DNA from 3 places in the Serratia sp. LTN-2 genome. Region 2 is predicted to be linked to each of the others. Evidence: predicted binding sites of a transcription regulator. Region 2 holds the regulator's gene; each other region holds the start of a gene.
The links. Region 2 encodes Fur, which represses iron uptake genes when iron is present. Its sites were predicted from a motif close to ATAATAATGAGAACNACTATCAA; they were not measured.

Region 1 (5,442 bases), on a different contig from region 2:
GGAGTTTCAGTGGTTGTTTCGAACCGAGACGCCCATTCGCTGAGCGCCTCCCACTCAGCCAACAGCTCGGCAACCACTTCAGGATTAGCCACCTGCCCCCAGTCAGGTGGTAAAGCCGCCTCACGCCACGCCTCGAGATAGCCGGGCAACGCCTTCTTCAACCGACTCAGCCGATCGTTCAACGCAGGCTTCCTTTTATAATAATTAACACATTGATATTAACCACAATATCATCCTCACTTAACCGGCGATGGGAACAATGAACGGAGCTTATCAGCGCCTTAGATGACGTAATGACTTTTGGTGCGGCTGAATTAGCGATATGTGCGGGTGGAGGATGGGGATGGAGGTCGAGTTAGTGAGCTGTGATTCGAAAAGAGGAATGGGAATTGTTGCTGGCGTATTAAGTGGGATTTACTTATAAATCAATCACACAAAAAAAGACCGAATACGATTCCTATATTCGGTCTAGGGAAATGGCTCTTGGGAGAGAGCCGTGCGCTAAAAGTTGGCATTTAATGCAGGGCTTGTTCAGCCGTGCACTTTAAGAGTAGCCTACCGCGCCAGTTTTGCCAGCCGCCCGGCGGCCGCGTGATAGTTTCGTGACGAAATAACTATGCGGCAAATGCGCATCAATCCGCGCACCTTGGACAAGACGTTGGCAAACAAGCGGTTAGTCAGCGCACAGCTTCTCGGCGCGCTCGATGAACGGCGCCATGCTCATTTTTTTCCCCGGTTCGGCAGGGTCGTCCAGCAGGATCACCTCCAGCGGCTGCGCACGCTGATGGCCCTTCTTCACCTGCTGCTCTGCAGCGTCGTTGAGCGGGTATTGCATCAGGGTGCTGTTATTCAGCACGAACAGCGCGCCGCCGCTGCGGCACTGCAGCGTCACCTCTTCCTTGGTGAACGCCCACTGTTTGCCGTACTCCAGTTTGGTGATGTTAACCAGTTTGTCTGCCGCCAGCGCGCCGGTCGCGGTTGCCAGCAGCGTAATGCCGAGTAATACCGATTTCATGTGATGGCCTTAAGGTTGCTATTCGCGTCGATTTTCCCGCAGCTTGCCGGCCTGCGGCAAGCTGAAATGTCATACCGGCGCATAGGTTGCAAATAAACTGACCAGCAGCAGCACCGTCATTCCCAGCCCCACTTCGATCCAGCAGGCCAGCACCACGCCGCGCTGCGCCAGCGCCGGTACACGGCTCATCGCCGGCACGATGGCGTAGCGATTGGCCAATGCCACCATCACCATCAGCGCCACCAGCGCGGTTTTGATCAGCAGCAGGCGCTGATAAGGGGAGCTGAGATTTAGCGGCCAGCCGCCGAGTATGATCAGGCTGTTGACGATGCCGGTAACGATCACCGCCGCCACCGCCAGGTGCCCCCAGCGCGAGAAACGGATCAGCGTGGTGATGGCGTCGCTGCGCCACTGCGGCGGCTGCAGGTAGCGCAGGCACACCAACAGCGGCACCAGGCAACCGAACCAGTAGCCGGCGGCCAGCAGGTGTACTGCATGGTTGGCGCGGTGCAACACGCCCAGCGCGCCTTCGTGCATCGCCGCGTGGCCGATGAACGCCAGGCTCACCAGCAGCAGCGCCGAACACAGCGCCAACGCCTGCGCACGCGGCCGTTCCGGCAGCAGCAGGCTCAGGATCGCCAGCAGCGACAGACCCAAATGCCAACGCCACACTTCGCCGAAGGTGGTGCCGAGTACCGCCCACCAGACCTCCAGCCGCCAGGCGTCTTCCCAACCGTCGCCCATCTGCCCGGCCTGGATGGCCAGCAGCGCCACGGCGGAAAGCCCGGCTACCCAGGTGCCGGCAAGCAGCAGCGGACGCACATCGCGGGAGAGGATCGGGGAGAGGCGCTGCGGTGACAATAAGGCGGTGAACAGACTGATGCCGAACATCAGCATCACCGCCGCAAAGTGCACCAAGCGACACAGAACGAACAGGGTCGCCAGACTCACGGTCAGTTTACGGTGAAGCTGTACTGGCCTTTGGTTTTATGCCCGTCGACCGACACCACATGCCAGCTGACGTTGTATTTGCCCGCGCTCAGCTCGCCTTCAATCGGCACGTTGACCTGGGTATTGTTGTTCGGATCGAGCTGCAGCTTGCCGGTTTTCACCACGGCGTTGTCCGGGCCGGTGATTTTCACGCCGCTGAAGTTCGGCTCGATGCCTTCGGAGAAGCTGAGGGTCAGCGCCTTCGGTGCCGGGCTGACGCTGGCGTCGGCCTTCGGCGTTTCCACTTTCAGGTGGGCGTGCGCCAGCGCTTGCTGTGAAGACAGGCCAACGAACAGGACGAAAACGGTGGAAAGCAGGCGACAGGAGGAACGAATTTTACCGATCACAGTGGTATCCCTTAACAGTAAAAGAGGGTCATAAGGGTTAAGGCCACAGCCAAGGCGATGTATCAGCGGCCCCAACCCACCGCAAATGATTGCGCCACGGGTAAACAGAAAACGGGTTGTATCGGCTAACCCGCTGTTTTGACTCTACCATCCCTGTAGCGTATCGCGGTAAATCATAACGACCACACCGCGGCAAGTCGAGCGCATCACTGGCATTTTGCGATCCGGCAGCACGTATCGCCGCATAACCGCGATAAACGCAGGGTAAAAAAAACCGCGCGTCAGGCTCGCCCGCGCGCGGTTTTTCGACGTTCTTCCGGGGCTCAAGCCTGGCCGTTACCGCCCTGGCCCATCGCGCCCATCTTCTTCAGATCTTTGTCGATGAAGAACAGACCTTTGCCGCTGGTGCCCACCAGCGCCAGCTTATCCAGCACGGATTTGAACAGCTTCTCTTCTTCGTGCTGCTCCGCCACGTACCACTGCAGGAAGTTGAAGGTGGAGTAATCATGAGAGGACATTGCCGCGTGCGCCAGCTCGTTGATCTGACGAGTGATCAGCTTCTCGTGTTCGTAGGTCTGCTCGAACACATCCGCCAGCGATTCGAATTCCACCGGCGGCGCGGCGATGGTGCCCAGCAGCGGCAGAGAGCCGGTATCGCTCAGGTAGTCGAACAGACGTTGCATATGCTGCATCTCTTCCTGAGAGTGCTCTTTAAGAAATGCGGCGGCGCCTTCAAAGCCTTTATCGCTGCACCATGCGCTCATCTGTAGGTACAGGTTGGCGGAGTAGAACTCCAGATTCAGTTGCTCATTCAGCTTTTGAGTCATTTCTTGCGTCAGCATAATGATTCCTTTTATTTTGCAGGTCATGAATTTAATTTCCGCGCATTATGCCCTGCTGCCGTAAAAATAAAAACACCTTATTTACACTCAAATCACATTAATTATAAAAATCATATATATCAACAAATTATAATATAAATACCACATTGAGAATTAACATGATAATTATTTTCATCTTTTAGTTTAATCAAAAAGCGAATCATTCTTATTTAAAAGAATAAATAGATTGCATTACTGCTGGATAAATATCGCTCCCGGCAACGGCGTAATGGGCTTGCCAAGCGCCGCCGGGTGGATTACCTTCTGCGCAGATTCAATGCGGCAAAGTAAGTAAGGAGCATAGCGTGGGTTACAATCTGGCCGAGCTGCCCAAAGAGGAAATGGACAGGGTGAATGTGGATCTCGCCGCCTCAGGCGTGGCGTACAAAGAGCGCTACAACATGCCGGTGATCCCGGAAGTGGTAGAGCGCGAGCAGCCGGAAGCGCTGCGCGATTATTTTCGCGAGCGCGTGGCGCATTACCGCGCCGAATCCCACAGGTTTTCGCGCCTGCCGTACGAGCCGAAGGCCAAATAAAAAAACCCGCCGTAACGGCGGGTTTTTTGCGTCACTTGCCGGCGAACCGGTCGGTAGCGATCATCAGTTGGTGCAAGATGCCCGGTTCGTCATACGAATGCCCCGCCCCTTCCACGATATGCAACTCCGCTTCCGGCCAGGCCTTGGCCAGATCCCAGGCGTTCTGCACCTGACAGGCCATGTCATAACGGCCGTGGACGATCACCGCCGGAATATGGCGGATCAGCGGCACGTTGCGCAGCAGCTGGTCGTCGCTTTCCAGGAACCCCAGATGGGTGAAGTAGTGGTTTTCAATACGGGCGAACGCCAGCGCGAAATCATCCTCGCCGAACGACGCAGACTCGCGGCTCGGCAGCAGCGTAACCGTCTCCCCTTCCCACACGCTCCACAGCTTGGCCGCTTCGAGCTGCACCTGCGGATCGGCCGAGGTCAGCCGCTGCCGGTAGGCGGCGATCACGTCTTTGCGCTCGTCATCCGACAGAATGGACAGCACGCGCTCCCATTTATCCGGGAAGAAGCGCGAAGCGCCGTCCTGGTAATACCAATGCAGCTCCTGCTTGCGCAGGGTGAAGATGCCGCGCAGCACCATTTCACTGACGCGTTCCGGGTGGGTCTGCGCATAGGCAAGCGCCAGCGTGGAGCCCCAGGAACCGCCGAACACCAGCCACTGCTCAACGCCGGCCATTTCCCGCAGCCGCTCAATATCGGCCACCAAATGCCAGGTGGTGTTGTTGTCCAGGCAGGCGTGCGGACGGGAACGGCCGCAGCCGCGCTGATCGAACAGCAACACCTTATAGCGTTCGGGATCGAACAGCTGGCGATGGTGCGGAGAGATGCCGCCGCCCGGCCCGCCGTGAATGAAAACCGCCGGCTTACCGTTCGGGTTACCGCTCAGCTCCCAGTAGATCCGGTGGCCATCCCCAGTGTCCAGCCAACCGCTGTCGTATGCCGCTAACGGCGGGTACAAACCTCGTAATTGTTCCATGGCGCTTTCCGTCTCTCTGTGAGTCATGCTTTCATCAAAGCGGAAGCCGCCCGGCAGGTCAACGGTAAAACCTGAAAACTCAAACGCGCGCCGGGAACTCGGCGCGCGTTTGCTCAAAATCACAACGACCTGCTTGCAAAATGCCCACAGGCCCGATCAGTTCAGGCCTTGTGATACTTACCCGCTTTTACGCATATGCGGCTCGCGCATCTCCTGCGCGGTTTTCGCCTCGATACTCAGTTCCGCCGTCGGGCGCAGCAGCAGGCGCGCCAGCCCGATGGGTTCGCCGGTTTCGCGGCAGTAGCCGTATTCGCCGTTCTGCAAACGCGCCAGCGCCGCATCGATTTTCGGCAGCAGGCGGCTTTCGCGATCCAACTGGCGGAACAGCAAGCGCAGATCCTCTTCGCGCGCCGCCTTGTCGGCCTCATCGCCCGTCGCTTCGCCGCCGTCGATCTCGCTCTTCAGCTCATCGATATGTAACAGCAGCTTTTGCCGCTCATCCTGCAGCAGCTGACGGAAAAACGCCCGTTGAACCGAGTTCATATAATCAGAATCCGGCATGGCCAGCAGTTGCTGCGCATCCGGTAATGCCATCACAGTCATTGCGTTCTCCGAACATTAAAAGTGTAATATTATAACATAATAATTATTTTTATCACCCGGTCATCCAAAAACAAAATTTCACGTG
Region 2 (5,442 bases):
CCATCATGACGGGCTGTTCGCTAAATTAGACGGTACCGCAAACTTTCTCGATCAGTTCCGCCGGGAACTGCATGGCCTGCATGATGTGTTCGATCATGCTGCGTTTGCGGCCGGTATTGGTATTGGTGATCACCCAGTAAGGGGTGCCCGGTACATGCTTCGGCTTGGTGTGCGTGCCGTTGGCCAGCAGGGTCTGCTGATCGCCGGCGAAATAGGTGCGGGTACGGCCGGTCAACGCCTCGGTGGCAGCGGCGAAACCGGCGGCATCGAGGGTGTACAGCGTGGACAGCACCAGCATGAAACGGTTGACCGCTTTGTTCTGCTCGGCGTATTCATCCGACAGCAGCAGTTCGCGCATGGCGCGCACGCGATCGCGCGGACGCTGCGCCGGGGCCGCCTTTTCCAGCTCGACGGACTGCGACGCACTGGCGGCAGGCAACGCGCGCACCGGCTGACCGGCGGTGAATTTCAACATGCGGCGTAAAATATCGGACGCGCTTTCACCGATGTGTTGCGTGTGGCTGGCAATATAACGGTAAAGCTCTTCGTCGACTTCAATAGTTTTCATCTTTATCCAATACTGTTTTTTCTACTTAGAACCTGAAGCCAGATCCTGCATTCAAGCCATGGGATTATAAGGTTAAAAGCGCTGGAGCGAACACAACAATGTGCCTCCGGACGGCAAATGCAGACTAATACCTATAGCCGGCACTGCCAAGCCCGCGCCGCGAAAATTCCGCATGATTCATCGTGCGATTCAATCATGATACCCTAATCTGAATCTCTCTCAGTATGAACTTCGCCATGAAATTACATTATCAACTGCTGGCCGCCGAGTCAGATGCGCTGCCGGTGCTGCTGATCCACGGGCTGTTCGGCAATCTGGACAACCTGGGCGTGCTGGCACGCGATCTGCACCAGCAGCACAGCGTGATCAAGGTCGATCTGCGCAACCACGGCCTCTCCCCGCGCGCCGACGACATGAACTACCCCGCCATGGCGCAGGATCTGCTGGCGCTGCTCGACGAACTGCAGCTGGATAAAGCGATCGTCATCGGCCATTCGATGGGCGGTAAAGCGGCGATGGCGCTGACCGCCATCGCGCCGGAGCGCATCGCTAAGCTGATCGTCATCGACGTGGCGCCGGTGGATTACCAGACTCGCCGCCACGATGAGATCTTCGCCGCGCTGAAGGCCGTCAGCGCCGCCGGCATCACCCAACGCCAGGCGGCCGCCCAGCTGATGCGCGACTATCTGCAGGAAGAAGGCGTGATCCAGTTCCTGCTGAAGTCCTTCCACAATGGCGAATGGCGCTTCAACCTGCCGGTGCTGATCGAACGCTACGAAGACATCACCGGCTGGCAGGACGTGCCGGCCTGGCCGCACCCGACGCTGTTCATTCGCGGCGGCCTGTCGCCGTACGTGCAGGACAGCTATCGTGCGGACATCGCCCGCCAGTTCCCGCAGGCTCGCGCCCATGTCGTCGCCGGCACCGGCCATTGGGTGCACGCCGAAAAACCGGACGCGGTGCTGCGCGCCATCCACCGTTTCCTCGACGAAGCCTGAAAAATACGCTCATCTGGCGAAAAAACGCGCTAAAGATAACGGCTTAGCGCGTTTAGCCCGCAGTTAGGCATTGTCGCCGCTCCATCTGCTGGGGTAATATGGCGCGCTATAATTTTGCCGCCGCGCCAGCGCGTTCGCGAACGCCGGTTCGGGGGTGAATTTGGGTTAGGGTTTATTGGCCCGAAGTGTGTTAACCGATGCCTCCGGAAGCGTGCGAGCGCTTTTTGATGCAAACTCCCTTGCAGTACCGCTACCTATGGCAAAAGAACAAACGGATCGCACGACGCTGGATCTGTTCGCAGATGAACGCCGTCCGGGGCGCCCGAAAACCAACCCGCTTTCCCGCGATGAACAGCTTAGAATCAATAAGCGCAATCAGTTACGGCGCGATAAAGTGCGTGGATTGCGGCGCGTAGAGCTGAAAATCAACGCGGATGCGGTGGACGCCCTGAACAAACTGGCGGAACAGCGCAACATTAGCCGCAGCGAACTCATCGAGCAGATGCTGTTGGCGCAACTGGCGGAAGAACAGCCGGAACATTGATCTCTTCGGCCGCACGCGCGGCGCGGCGTTAAGGACAACGCCGGATCGACCACGCTTTTCTTCATTCTCCGGCATCGCATAAATGCGATAAAACCCCGGCGCCACTTTCTGGCATGATACGCATTTACCGGCAAGAGACTGCGCCTGTCGGCGCCCGCCCCCGTGGCGAAAGGCTCTTGTCATGGCATCATTTTAATCGGCGTCAGCGGCGGCAGTGCTGGCATCGAGTAATGCAATTACTTGAATTTAAAGGTTATACGCGATATGGCTACTGTAGGCATTTTCTTTGGCAGCGACACTGGCAATACCGAAAACATTGCCAAAATGATCCAGAAAATTCTCCAGAAACAGTTTGGCGACGACGTCTCTGAAGTACACGACATCGCTAAAAGCAGCAAAGAAGACCTGGAAGGGTTCGATATCCTGCTGCTGGGTATCCCGACCTGGTACTACGGTGAAGCGCAGTGTGACTGGGATGATTTCTTCCCGACGCTGGAAGAAGTCGATTTCAACGGCAAACTGGTGGCGCTGTTCGGCTGCGGCGACCAGGAAGACTACGCGGAATACTTCTGTGACGCGATGGGCACCATCCGCGACATCATTGAACCGCGCGGCGCGGCCATCGTGGGCCACTGGCCGACCAAAGGCTACCACTTCGAGGCCTCCAAAGGCCTGGCGGACGACAACCACTTCATTGGTCTCGCGATCGACGAAGACCGCCAGCCGGAGCTGACCAACGAGCGCGTCGATGCCTGGGTCAAACAGATCGTCGAAGAGCTGAGCCTGGCCGATATCGTCGGCTAAACGCCGCAACTGGCGAAAGGTTGAACAAAGGCCCTGTAAAGTGCATAGTGTGCGCACAGGGCCATCATCGGCAGCAGGGATTGCTGCGATAGAAGCTACAGATTTGTAACTTCCCACCCCGTCAAGGTAGACTGAGTTATCGGTTTATCCCACCCATCAAGGCGTTGCATGCAAAACATGCAATAGTGCAATTATATCTTTGTTAACAACCGGCGGTTTCCATTTAGTACAACCGGTTCTATAATGAGACGCATTAACTCTTTGTGCCGACCGATGCCACAGGCGAGTACGCCTCAACTTGATTAGCATAGTAACAGGACTGAATTCGCATGACCGACAACAACATCGCATTGAAGAAGGCCGGCTTAAAAGTCACGCTTCCGCGACTCAAAATCCTGGAAGTACTGCAAAATCCGGAATGCCATCACGTCAGTGCGGAAGATTTGTACAAAAAACTGATTGATATGGGCGAAGAGATCGGCCTGGCAACGGTTTATCGCGTACTGAACCAGTTTGACGATGCGGGCATTGTGACACGTCACAATTTCGAAGGCGGCAAGTCCGTGTTCGAACTGACCCAACAGCATCACCACGATCACCTGATTTGCCTGGACTGCGGCAAAGTGATCGAATTCAGTGACGAATCCATCGAAGTGCGCCAGCGTGATATCGCCAAGCAGCACGGCATCAAGCTCACCAACCACAGCCTGTACCTGTACGGCCACTGTGAAACCGGTGACTGCCGCGAAGACGAAACGCTGCACGACAAGAAATAAGCCTGACTGGCTATGAAAAACCGCCTCACCCTGAGGCGGTTTTTTTATGCTTGCTGAACGGTGAGCAAAAAAATCCCCGGACCAGCCGGGGAAAGATCATGTCATGAAATACTACAATTGCAGCGGCACTGCGACTCCACGTACTGCTCTCACTTTCACGTCCGCTTCACGCCGACACGCGCAGAGGCGGACGCATTCCCCCTTCGTTAAGCAGCCCGCCGCCATGACGACAGGCCGATGCGCCGGGCTTAGACCTTCTCGGCGCGGCTGTAACGTTTACCGTCCGGACTGACCGAACGCACCTGCACCTCACCCGATACCGCCGGCTTGGCCTTGGCGTCATAACGCTGCCACTGCTTGCCGCCGTCGGTGGAGTACTCGATGCCCAATCCCGGCAGCGCGATATTCGCCTCCAGCTTGCCGCCCGCTACGCGTGCGCCGGGCACCGGCAGACGATAAGCGACGCCGCCTTTGTCCAGCTTGGCCAGTTCACGCTGGCCCAGGATATTGGCGAAGCGCAGCCAGTCTTTCTCCAGCGCCTTGGTGTCGACAAAGTGGGTCTCCCCGCCTTTGTATTCGCGGCCGGCGCGATAGTCCTGCTCCCAACCGGCGCGGTGCCAGGCGCGTTCGGCCACCGACAGCGCGCGCGGGAAGATCATGTATTCCATCTGCGGATCGGTGCGCTGGGTTTCGCTCCACAGCTGAGCGGACAACCCGTAGGCTCCCGGCCACGGCTTGTCGCTCTTGGCGTTGAAGTGGTTGCCGTCGCGATCGACCGAGGTTTCCGCGTTCTGCGGCATGTTGTCCGGCGCGAAGCTGAACACCTTGCGCTCGTCGCTGAAGCGGGTGCCCCAGTAGTAACCGCGCTCGTCCGGGTTCACCTCGTAAGGGAAGTCCATGTAGACGTAGTCCGGGTTGGAGACCACCACTTCATACCCTTTATTGGCCCAATCGTTGACGCTGTCGAAACCGCCCCAGTACAAGGTATCCCAGAAGTTGACGCCCACGCGCGAGGTGGCGAACGACTTCGCGCTCTCGGCGTCTTTCAGGCCGTCCTGCCAGGCCTGCATTCTGTCGATGCCGTGCGCCTTCACCAGCTTGCTGACCTCCTGGCCGAAGTAGCTCGGCAAGTGCTCCATGTCGGCCACCTTGCCTTCTTTGATCATCGTCTGGCAAACCTGCGACTTGGCCCACGGCTTGTCTTCGTTGCTCTGGTCGATGACGCCTTTACCCGGCTCCGGTTTCGCCTTGTCGGTATAGCCGGCGCCCAGGCGGATGTTTTTCGCCTCGTCGCCGCCGAAGTGCCAGGTTTTGATCGGCTGCCCGGCTTCTTTATGCATCTGGGCGATCTCGCCGATCACCTTGTCGACAAAGCGCTGGGAAGAATCCAGGCACGGGTTCAGGTAGCTCTGGCGGTTAAAGAACTGCACGGAGGTGGTATTGGAGGTATCGGTCGGATCCACCAGGCGGAATTCGTTGGCCTCCTGCTCTTTTCCGGCGGCATGCAGCTTTTTATAGCGCGCCTCCATCGACACCACCGCGGCGCGGGCGTGCGCCGGCATGTCGATCTCAGGGATCACTTCAATCTGGCGCGCCTGGGCGTATTTGATGATGTCGATATAGTCCTGACGGCTGAAGAAACCGCCGTAGACGTCCGGCCCCTGGCCGTACTGCGGCAGCAGGCAGGTGGTTTCGCTCAGATCGTGGCAGCGCTGGCCGCCGACTTCCGTCAGCTCAGGCAAACCGGGGATC
Region 3 (5,442 bases), on a different contig from region 2:
CGCGGAAGACGAAGCGATCAACGTTTTCGCCCGCAACATGCATGATCTGTTGATGGCCGCACCGGCCGGCATGCGCGCCACCATGGGCCTCGATCCTGGCCTGCGCACCGGGGTGAAAGTCGCCGTGGTCGACGCGACCGGCAAGCTGGTGGCCACCGACACCGTCTACCCGCACACCGGGCAAGCGGCCAAAGCCGCCACCATCGTCGCGGCGCTGTGCATCAAACACCACGTGGAACTGGTGGCGATCGGCAACGGCACCGCTTCGCGTGAAACCGAGCGTTTCTATCTCGACCTGCAAAAGCAGTTCAGCGACGTCCGGGCGCAGAAAGTGATCGTCAGCGAAGCGGGTGCGTCGGTGTATTCCGCGTCCGAACTGGCGGCGCAGGAATTCCCGGATCTCGACGTGTCGCTGCGTGGCGCGGTGTCCATTGCCCGTCGCCTGCAGGATCCGCTGGCGGAGCTGGTGAAGATCGACCCGAAATCCATCGGCGTCGGCCAGTATCAGCATGACGTCAGCCAGAGCCAGCTGGCGAAGAAGCTGGACTCGGTGGTGGAAGACTGCGTGAACGCCGTCGGCGTCGACCTGAACACTGCGTCGGTGCCGTTGCTGACCCGCGTGGCCGGCCTGACGCGCATGATGGCCCAGAACATCGTCAACTGGCGCGACGAGAACGGCCGCTTCAGCAACCGTGAACAGCTGCTGAAGGTCAGCCGTCTGGGGCCGAAGGCCTTCGAACAGTGCGCCGGCTTCCTGCGCATCAACCACGGCGACAATCCGCTGGACGCTTCGACCGTTCACCCGGAAGCCTACCCGGTGGTGCAACGCATTCTGGCCGCTACCGAGCAGGCGCTGCAGGACCTGATGGGCAACGCTTCGGCGGTGCGCAGTCTCAAAGCGGTCGATTTCACCGACGACAAGTTCGGCGTGCCGACGGTCACCGACATCCTGAAAGAGCTGGAGAAACCGGGCCGCGATCCGCGTCCGGAGTTCAAAACCGCGACCTTTGCCGAAGGCGTGGAAACCCTCAACGATCTGCAGGTGGGCATGATCCTCGAAGGATCGGTCACCAACGTCACCAACTTCGGCGCCTTCGTGGATATCGGCGTGCATCAGGACGGCCTGGTGCACATCTCCTCGCTGGCGGACAAGTTCGTTGAAGATCCGCATACCGTGGTGAAGGCCGGCGACATCGTCAAAGTGAAGGTGATGGAAGTCGATCTGCAACGCAAACGCATCGCGCTGAGCATGCGGCTGGATGAGCAACCGGGCGAAGGTTCGCCGCGCCGCGGCGGCAATGCGCCGGCGCAAACGCGCGACAACGCCAATCGTTCGGCGGGCGGCAACAAGGCCAAACCGCGCAACGCGGCACCGGCCGGCAACAGCGCCATGGGCGACGCGCTGGCCGCGGCGTTCGGTAAGAAACGCTAAGCCAGAACCGTCAGGGCGGAGCCTGCTCCGCCCTTGCCGAGAAAGAAAACTTGCGGCATTTTTTGACCCGACTCAATAAACCTTCATCTTTTTATTTCCCGTTGCTGCGTGACCGCCCTCCCATTGTTAAAGCGGCAAAAATCCCTTCTGTAGCCGTTTATTAACAACGTCGTTAACACGCATTTTTCATTTTGCGAATTGTGAGCGAAACACAAATGGTTACCGCTCGTATTACGGCGGAATAATGTTATTGAATTGCCTTTCATCAGAAATAAATAAGGGAAAAACGCCATCAATATTTGCAAACGAGAAAACTCGGCTACAAATACGCAACTGATTTAACTCACCATTCTCATTTGTCGCCGAGTAAAAGCAGTGGTAAAACGGGGCTTATCAAAGCGACACAACCAAAAACTGCCGCCGCCATAATAATTGGTTACAATACCCTTACTTTTTGTATTGAACGCGATAATGATAATTACTATTATTTGCGCTCAATTTATTGCATGACCTTATGGATGAATAGCGCCGACGGCGTGGCATTTTCGCCGGCAACGTCCAATTATTATCAGCCCGATGTTCATCGGCACCCGGAAGGTTAATCACATGCAGCTTCAACCTAAACACACGTATAAAATCGCCGGCTTTTCCAGTGAAATTGCGCCGGCCTATCGCCAGAAACTGTTATCGCTCGGCATGCTGCCCGGCTCTTCATTCGAAGTGGTGCGCGTCGCACCGCTGGGCGATCCGATAGAAATTAAAACTCGCCGCGTCAGCCTGGTGCTGCGCAGGAAGGATCTGGCGCTGCTGCAACTCGACGGTCAGTCCTGAGCCGGCGCGCCCTCCGTTTGCCGACGCGCCTTTGCGCCGGCGCTGTTCTCCTTGAAGACGACACGCTGAACTATGAAAAAACTCACCATCGGTTTAATCGGTAACCCGAACTCCGGCAAAACCACGCTGTTCAACCAGCTGACCGGCGCGCGCCAACGGGTCGGCAACTGGGCGGGCGTGACGGTCGAACGCAAAGAAGGCCATTTCACTACCCCGCAGTCCGACGTGCGGCTGGTCGATCTGCCCGGCACCTACTCCCTCACCACCATCTCGGAACAGACCTCGCTCGATGAGCAGATCGCCTGCCACTACATTTTGAGCGGCGACGCCGATCTGCTGATCAACGTGGTCGACGCCTCCAACCTGGAGCGCAATCTCTATCTGACGCTGCAGCTGCTGGAGCTGGGCATTCCCTGCATCGTGGCGCTGAACATGCTCGACATCGCCAAAAGCCAGCATATCGATATTGACGTCGCCGCGCTGTCGGCACGCCTCGGCTGCCCGGTGGTGCCGATGGTCTCCACCCGCGCCGACGGCATCGGCGTGCTGAAGCAGATGATCGACAATCATCACATCAACGAGCAGCAGGCGCTGGTGAACTACCCGCCGCTGTTGCTGAAAGAGGTCGCCACGCTGAGCGACGCCATGCCGCAAACGCTGCCGGCGGCGCAGCGCCGCTGGCTGGCGCTGCAGATGCTGGAAGGCGACATTTACAGCCACCGGCTGGCCGGCCCCGCCGTCGCGCTGCTGCCTGCGGCTACCCAGGCATTGCAACAGCAGCAGCAAGAAGACCCGGCACTGGTGATCGCCGACGCACGCTACCAGTCTATCGCCACCCTGTGCGACGCGGTCAGCAACTCGCAGCAGGCGATGCCCAACCGCCTGACCGAGCTGCTGGATAAAGTGATCCTCAACCGCTGGCTGGGCGTGCCGATCTTCCTGCTGGTGATGTACCTGATGTTTCTGCTGGCGATCAACATCGGCGGCGCGCTGCAGCCGATCTTCGATATCGGCTCGGCGGCGATCTTCATCCAGGGCATTCAGTGGCTGGGTTATACCCTGCACTTCCCCGACTGGCTGACCGTCTTCCTGGCGCAGGGCGTCGGCGGCGGCATCAACACCGTGCTGCCGCTGGTGCCGCAGATCGGCATGATGTACCTGTTCCTGTCGTTCCTGGAAGATTCCGGCTATATGGCACGCGCGGCGTTCGTGATGGACCGCCTGATGCAGGCGCTCGGGCTGCCGGGCAAATCCTTCGTGCCGCTGATCGTCGGCTTCGGCTGCAACGTGCCGTCCATCATGGGCGCCCGCACGCTGGACGCCCAGCGAGAGCGGCTGATCACCATCATGATGGCGCCGTTCATGTCCTGTGGCGCGCGTCTGGCTATCTTCGCGGTCTTCGCCGCCGCCTTCTTCGGCCAGGACGGCGCCGGGGTAGTGTTCTCGCTGTACCTGCTCGGCATCGCGGTGGCGATTCTCACCGGCCTGGTGCTGAAATACACCATCATGCGCGGCGAAGCCTCGCCATTCGTGATGGAGCTGCCGGTCTATCACGTGCCGCACCTGAAAAGCCTGCTGCTGCAAACCTGGCAGCGGTTGAAAGGTTTCGTGCTGCGCGCCGGTAAGGTGATCGTGGTGGCCAGCATATTTATCGGCGGCCTGAACAGCTTCTCGTTCAGCGGCAAGACAGTCGATAACATCAACGACTCCGCGCTGGCCTCGGTCTCCAAGGTGCTGACGCCGCTGCTGCAACCGATGGGCGTCCACAGCGACAACTGGCAGGCCACCGTCGGGCTGGTGACCGGCGCGATGGCAAAAGAAGTGGTGGTCGGCACGCTGAATACGCTGTATACCGCCGAGCATATCAACAAAGAAGCGTTCGACGCCGCCAACTTCAATCTGCTCGATGAGCTGGGCGGCGCGCTGCAGGAAACCTGGGACGGCCTGAAAAACACCTTCAGCCTGAGCGTGCTCTCCAACCCGATCGAAGCCAGCAAGGGCGACGGCGAGATGGGCGTCGGCTCGATGGGGGTGATGAGCAGCAAATTCGGCTCGGGCATCTCCGCCTACAGCTACCTGATCTTCGTGCTGCTATATGTGCCTTGCGTCTCGGTGATGGGCGCCATCGCCCGTGAATCGAGCCGCGGTTGGATGACATTCTCCATCCTGTGGGGGCTGAACGTCGCCTATTCGCTGGCAACGCTGTTCTATCAGGCGGCGACCTTCAACCAACACCCGCAGTACAGCCTGACGGCGATCCTGGCCGTGGTGGCGGTGAATCTGCTGGTGCTGTTCGGCCTGCGTCGGGCACGCAGTCGCGTCACGGTACGCCTGGGCAACGCCACGCCGGCGGCCTGCTGCCAGGGCGCCAAAGGGAATTGCCACTGATGGCCGGGCTGCTGCAGGTGCGCGATGCGCTGGCGCTGCTCGGCAGCGCCCAGGCGCAGCAGCTCAGCCAATCGCTGGCGACGCCGCTGCCGCTGGTGCAGGCGATGCTGGACCGTTTGGCGTCGATGGGGAAAGTGGAGCGTATCGAACAGGATGAGGGCGCCTGTCTGAGCGGCAGCTGCAAAAGCTGCCCGCAGGGCCAGGGGTGCGGCACGGTTATCTACCGGCTGAAGGCCTGAAGATCGGGGGCGCCACGGCGGGCGCCCCTTTGCCGTTGAAGGCTTATTTCTTGTCTTTGTAAACTTCGGCGATAGCGCTGAATTTACCGTGTTCGCGACCCGCCAGAACCACGTAATATTGCCCGCCCTTTTCGTCCGCCAGTTTGGACAGCTCTTCCTTGGCATCCATCGGCGACGTGGTCTGCGCCGTGGTGGTCACGGTGCCGATCTTCTCGTATTTACCCGGGTTTTTATCCAGATCTTCCTTGGTCAGCAGGGTTGCCGCCATGGAGCCGAAAGACACCGAACCCAGCACTGCCGCTGCAATAATCATCTTCAATGATTTCATGACACTAACCTCTCAATGGATAATTTATCTGTTATGAAAGCCGTCAAGAATCCATGCGTAGTACATCAGGCTGCCGCGACATCCTCAGGCTCCGTTGCTTTCCCTGACGGTGCCTGTTTCCCAGAGACGAAACGCCAAAATGAAAAGCGCCGCGTACGGTCTTTTCATTTTGCAGCCAACGCATTGACTCACTAAGTATCGAACAGCTTTGTCTTTTATCCACC

Region 1: a site for Fur is predicted at 3,347-3,369, ahead of ftnA (non-heme ferritin). Genes of this name have one in related genera too.
Region 3: a site for Fur is predicted at 1,898-1,920, ahead of feoA (ferrous iron transporter A). Genes of this name have one in related genera too.

What each region holds. Positions count from the first base shown of each region.
Region 1 covers NZ_JCAXDO010000005.1:220,844-226,285, forward strand. Annotated here, with positions in the region: gene AC6BYQ_RS12920 (hypothetical protein) at 1-182, opposite strand, end outside; gene AC6BYQ_RS12925 (YebY family protein) at 674-1,015, opposite strand; gene copD (copper homeostasis membrane protein CopD) at 1,085-1,966, opposite strand; gene yobA (CopC domain-containing protein YobA) at 1,969-2,352, opposite strand; gene ftnA (non-heme ferritin) at 2,676-3,194, opposite strand; gene AC6BYQ_RS12945 (DNA polymerase III subunit theta) at 3,539-3,769, shown strand; gene pip (prolyl aminopeptidase) at 3,801-4,754, opposite strand; gene dksA (RNA polymerase-binding protein DksA) at 4,932-5,357, opposite strand.
Region 2 covers NZ_JCAXDO010000004.1:354,124-359,565, reverse strand. Annotated here, with positions in the region: gene seqA (replication initiation negative regulator SeqA) at 26-568, opposite strand; gene ybfF (esterase) at 793-1,566, shown strand; gene ybfE (LexA regulated protein) at 1,823-2,110, shown strand; gene fldA (flavodoxin FldA) at 2,375-2,914, shown strand; gene fur (ferric iron uptake transcriptional regulator) at 3,244-3,690, shown strand; gene AC6BYQ_RS11600 (beta-N-acetylhexosaminidase) at 3,939-5,442, opposite strand, start outside.
Region 3 covers NZ_JCAXDO010000010.1:143,349-148,790, reverse strand. Annotated here, with positions in the region: gene AC6BYQ_RS18775 (Tex family protein) at 1-1,432, shown strand, start outside; gene feoA (ferrous iron transporter A) at 2,039-2,263, shown strand; gene feoB (Fe(2+) transporter permease subunit FeoB) at 2,336-4,651, shown strand; gene AC6BYQ_RS18760 (FeoC-like transcriptional regulator) at 4,651-4,890, shown strand; gene AC6BYQ_RS18755 (YdgH/BhsA/McbA-like domain containing protein) at 4,934-5,218, opposite strand.